DNA from 2 places in the Nitrincola salilacus genome. Region 1 is predicted to be linked to the other one. Evidence: predicted binding sites of a transcription regulator. Region 1 holds the regulator's gene; the other holds the start of a gene.
What was found. Region 1 encodes FliA, which starts transcription of late flagellar genes. Its sites were predicted from a motif close to CTAAAGTTNNNNNNNNNNCNGCCGATA; they were not measured.
Positions count from the first base shown of each region.

Region 2: flgM (flagellar biosynthesis anti-sigma factor FlgM) is a predicted target of FliA. The motif match lies at 1,288-1,314, and genes of this name have one in related genera.

Region 1 covers NZ_CP176580.1:4,147,241-4,149,699, reverse strand. Annotated here, with positions in the region: gene ACK3CJ_RS19120 (MinD/ParA family protein) at 1-621, shown strand, start outside; gene ACK3CJ_RS19115 (RNA polymerase sigma factor FliA) at 647-1,357, shown strand; gene cheY (chemotaxis response regulator CheY) at 1,457-1,828, shown strand; gene ACK3CJ_RS19105 (protein phosphatase CheZ) at 1,853-2,459, shown strand, end outside.
Region 2 covers NZ_CP176580.1:682,483-684,941, reverse strand. Annotated here, with positions in the region: gene ACK3CJ_RS03160 (EAL domain-containing protein) at 1-1,202, shown strand, start outside; gene flgM (flagellar biosynthesis anti-sigma factor FlgM) at 1,349-1,663, shown strand; gene ACK3CJ_RS03150 (flagella synthesis protein FlgN) at 1,673-2,158, shown strand; tRNA gene ACK3CJ_RS03145 (tRNA-Arg) at 2,202-2,277, shown strand; gene betI (transcriptional regulator BetI) at 2,374-2,459, shown strand, end outside.

The sequences.
Region 1 (2,459 bases):
GTTTTATCCGGAGAATGTTCGTTGCTGGAGGTGCTGGTAGAGGCTGCAGAAAACCTGTGGATAGTACCGGCATCTTCCGGGACTCAGGAGATGACTGCGCTGAGTGTGCATGAGCATGCCGAGTTGATTCATGCTTTCAATGATATCTCTGACCAGATGGATGTGTTGATCGTTGACACCGCGGCAGGTATCTCCGAGTCTGTTGTCAGTTTTGTCAGGGCGGCTCAAGAGGTGCTTGTTGTGGTTTGTGATGAACCAACCTCCATTACCGATGCGTATGCACTCATCAAGCTTCTTAATCGTGATTATCAGATGACTCGCTTTCGTGTGCTGGCCAATATGGTGCGTGCTGAAACCGAGGGTCGGAACATGTTCAGCAAGTTGTTGACAGTGACGGATCGCTTTCTTGATGTTACGCTTCAATACGTTGGCTCAATACCTTATGATGAGTCGATAAGAAAGGCTGTGCAGAAGCAAAAGGCTGTTATGAAAGCCTTTCCTAATTGTAAGTCGGCATTGGCCTATCGGCAGTTGGCAAACAAGGTGGATGAGTGGCCTGTACAGAATAGCCCCCGAGGTCACCTGGAGTTCTTTGTCGAACGACTGGTAAACAAGGGTTGAGTTTTAGCGCTGACGAAGAAGCGGTATGTACAATCAGCTGCAGTTTACATCGGCTCACGAACTGATTGATCAGTATGCCCCTCTGGTAAAACGCATCGCCCATCATCTGATGGCGCGCTTGCCTGCCAATGTAATCCTGGATGATCTGGTTCAGGCGGGCATGATTGGTCTGCTGGAAGCGGCCAGAAAGTTCGACCCCGGTAAAGGGGCGAGCTTCGAGACCTACGCCGGGATCAGAATTCGTGGCTCAATCATAGATGAAGTGCGTCGTGGAGACTGGACGCCGCGCTCAGTGCATCGCAATGGGCGCAGGGTGACGGAGGCGATACATCAGATTGAGGCCAGGCTCGGGCGCGATGCCAGCGATGCGGAGGTGGCGGCCGAACTGGGCGTTTCCGTTACCGAGTATCATGCCCTCTTGCAGGACTCTCTGGATAGCCGGCTGTTCAGTATTGATGAGCTGGCTCATGGGGATGATGACAGTACCGGCATGCAGTTCGAGGGAGATGATCCCGGGCCGATGATGCAGCTTCAGGAGGGTAATTTTCGCCAGGCTCTGGCGGATGCGATCAGTAACCTGCCTGAGCGTGAAAGGCTGGTATTGGCGTTATATTACGACGAAGAGCTTAATCTGAAGGAGATCGGCAGCATATTGGGCGTCAGTGAATCCAGGGTCAGTCAGATTCACACTCAGGCTGCGTTGCGTTTGAAAAGTCGTTTGCGTGAATGGCATTAACTATTTTATTTGTTATTACATGCAAGCGTGATTAGTATTGGATGTTATAGTCTGATTCGATAGTGTTTGAATGTGGGGGTGAGTGTCTTGAAAAAAGACATAAAAATACTTGTTGTAGATGACTTCTCTACGATGAGGCGCATTATCAAAAATCTGCTGCGGGACCTGGGCTTCACAAATGTGGATGAGGCTGATGATGGCAAAACAGCGCTTCCAATTTTGCAGCAGGGACGAATCGATTTTCTGATCACCGATTGGAACATGCCGGGTATGACCGGAATCGATCTCCTCAAAGCGGTTCGTGCTGATCCCAATCTGTCACATATTCCAGTTTTGATGGTGACGGCGGAGGCTAAAAAGGAGCAGATCATTGCTGCAGCTCAGGCTGGGGTTAATGGTTACGTGATCAAGCCTTTTACGGCTGTTGTACTTAAAGAGAAGATTGAGAAGATTTTCGAGCGTATTGGCTGATCACCCGTATAGAGAGTTCTAATTATGATAAAAAATCTCTCCGTCCTTGAGTTTGAGGGCTTGGAAGAGCTTCTGAAGGTAAAAGCCCAGGAGCTTGTCACAACGCTCGATTCAGGTGATCTGTTTAAGGCAGTTGAGCTGATCAATGAGTTGCAGCAAGCCAGACATCAGGTCTTTTACAATGAAGTCGGGCATCTCACCCGTGGTCTTCATGAAGCTATCAAATCTTTCTCATCCGATATTGATGAGAAGATTGTTGATGATATGGGTAAGAGCATCCCATCCATGACGGACGCCTCTGACCGTCTGGCTTATGTTATTGAGCTGACAGACAAAAACTCACATGAAACAATGGATCGAGTGGATCGCTCTCTGAGTCTGGTCGACCGTCTGGACAATCAGAGTGAGCGCTTTCGCGATCTTCTGATGCTGGTCGGGCAGTTGGAGGGAGAGTTTAAAGGTCTCGCTGGTGTTTATGACCGTACTTGTTCCGTCAAAAACGAATCAGAGAAAACGATTGAAGAGCTGCGTAATGTCCTGACAGACATTCTGGTCTCACAGAGTGTTCAGGATATTACGGGGCAGCTTATACGCCGTGTCATCAACCTGATGACGCAGGTTGAAAAACAAC
Region 2 (2,459 bases), 1.4 Mb from region 1:
ATCTGTCTGGCATCACAGAGCTCAGTGAAGCGGTCGGTCCCGGCAGCGCTGGCAAAGCCACAGCCACACTGGCAAAGCGAGTCAATCAGGCCCTTGAGAACGAGCACTGTGTCATCAGGCATCGTTTACCTAATCTCAGCCAGGCCTGCGTTATCGATATGGATCAGGATAATCTGATTTTTCTCTGCCATCAGACCAACCGCCCTGAAGAGATCATTGAGCACCTGGAGCCGGTACTGAATCGATCTATCCGCCTGCACCAGATTGAGTTCCAGCAGCTCTATTCCATCGGTGTGGCGTCTGGATGCCTGAACGAACTGGATATGACTACTCTCTATCAACATGCTCAACTGGCCGCCCGCGCAAACTGGCGCTCAAACCATCTCTGGAGCCGGTATCAGGCAGATCAGCAATTGCATCAGCATACGCAACTGATGCTGGTAGCGGAGATGAGTAAAGCAATCCGCAGCCATGGCTTTCACTTTCTGATTCAACCCAAGGTAGAGCTGGCCAGTGGTCGTATCAGAAGCGGAGAGGTATTACTGCGCTGGAAACATCCGACACTTGGGATGGTTTCACCCGCCGAGTTTATCCCGCTGGCTGAGAATGTCGGACTTATCTTCAAGTTGACCCAACTGGTACTGAATATGGTGCTGAACTGGATAAGGCTCCACGCAGACGAATTGCACGATACGACGCTTGCCATCAACATTTCAGCCCGTGATCTACTGCAGCAGAACTTTGCTTCCGGATTGATAGAGTTATGCAGAACCTATGATATTTCCCCTCGCCGCATTGTGCTGGAAATTACTGAAACCACTGCCATCAGTGACAAGAATCTGGCTGCAGAAAATGCCGACGTGCTTCGCTCCGCAGGCTTCAGTCTGTCCATTGACGATTTTGGGGCTGGTTACAGCTCCATGCAGAATATCAATCGTCTGGCACCTGAGGAGATCAAGATTGATCGACTCTTTGTGTCCAACCTTACAGAGAATGAAACCCACCAGACACTGTGCCGTTGCCTGATCTATCTGAGTAAAGATCTGGGCACACGCTCTACCGCCGAAGGGATAGAAACCAACGAGCAGCTTGAGCTGCTCAGATCCTGGGGATGCCACTCAGGGCAGGGGTTCTACCTCTACCGGCCCATGCCCGCAGAGGAGTATCTGGCACTGCTTCAAGACTCGAGTGGCACTGGCTGATAGCTTTTATTTCCGTTACACTCGGAATCAAGATGCAACAAGCTGCTCTGCGTGATCGTCAGATAAAATTTTCTTTAAGATAATCCTAAAGAAAGCTGGAGCCTGACCGATAACATTAGCATGAACAGTTTACGAGGGATGTCAGGATGGCTATAGATCTCAACGGCCTGTCCTCAAATCAGACGACAGCAGCCCGCGGCAAGAGTGCCGAGCAGCAGCGCAACTCACCGGTAGCCGAGAAGAGTGAAAACAGCACTCTGAATCAGCCTGCCAGTGATACCGTGAAGCTCAGCGATGCTGCTCAGGCGCTTCAGGAAGCCGGGAAACGTCTGGATACAGCACCTGATGTTGATGCAGAGCGTATTGCCAGCATCAAAGCCGCTATTGCTGATGGTAGCTACCAGGTCGACAGCGGGCGCATAGCAAACAAGATGTTGCAGTTTGATAAACTTTTCAACTGATGAGTCTATATGTCAGATAAGTTGACGCAAGATTTCTTTGCCTTGGTTCGCCAGGGCATTTTGCTTTTTGAGCAACTGAAGTCGCAGCTGGAGGCAGAGCGTGCAGCTATTGAGGCACGCAGCCTTGATCAACTGACAGAAGCCACTGGACAGAAACAGACACTGCTGCAGCAGATCGAGCTGAATATCAAAGATCGTAACGATACCCTGATACAGCTGGGCTTTACCCCCTCAGAAGAGGGTGTCGAAAAACTACTCAGCCAGCTTCCAGAAAAACCCGCTCAACTGCTCACCGCTGAGTGGAACAAACTCACTGAATCACTACATGAAGTTCGCGAAAGCAACCTGCGTAATGAGCAGATAGTGAACCGCAGCAAACGCAACCTGGATCAGCTTATCGCACTGCTTCAAGGGCAGAGCGGCAAAGGTGTGCTGTATGACAATCGTGGTGAAAAAGGCAACTACTCACCACAGAGTCGTATCGGCAAGGCCTGAAACAGTGGCCAAAGCAATCATTTACCGGTAGAATCGCCGCCGTCTCCCTATAGTTCAACCGGATAGAACGGGCCCCTCCTAAGGGCCAGATCGGGGTTCGAGTCCCTGTGGGGAGGCCATTTCATCACTATTGAGCTGATTTTCAGCCTTCCTTTCCTCTCCATGTGATGTCAAAATCCGTACAGAATTCAACCCAATAGCGGAACCCCTCAGTCGTGAAAACCAGCATTGGACAGATTCGTCGCAAGGATCTGACAAAAGCCGCCTATTACGTCATGCTCGAGCATGGTCTGGCAGGCAC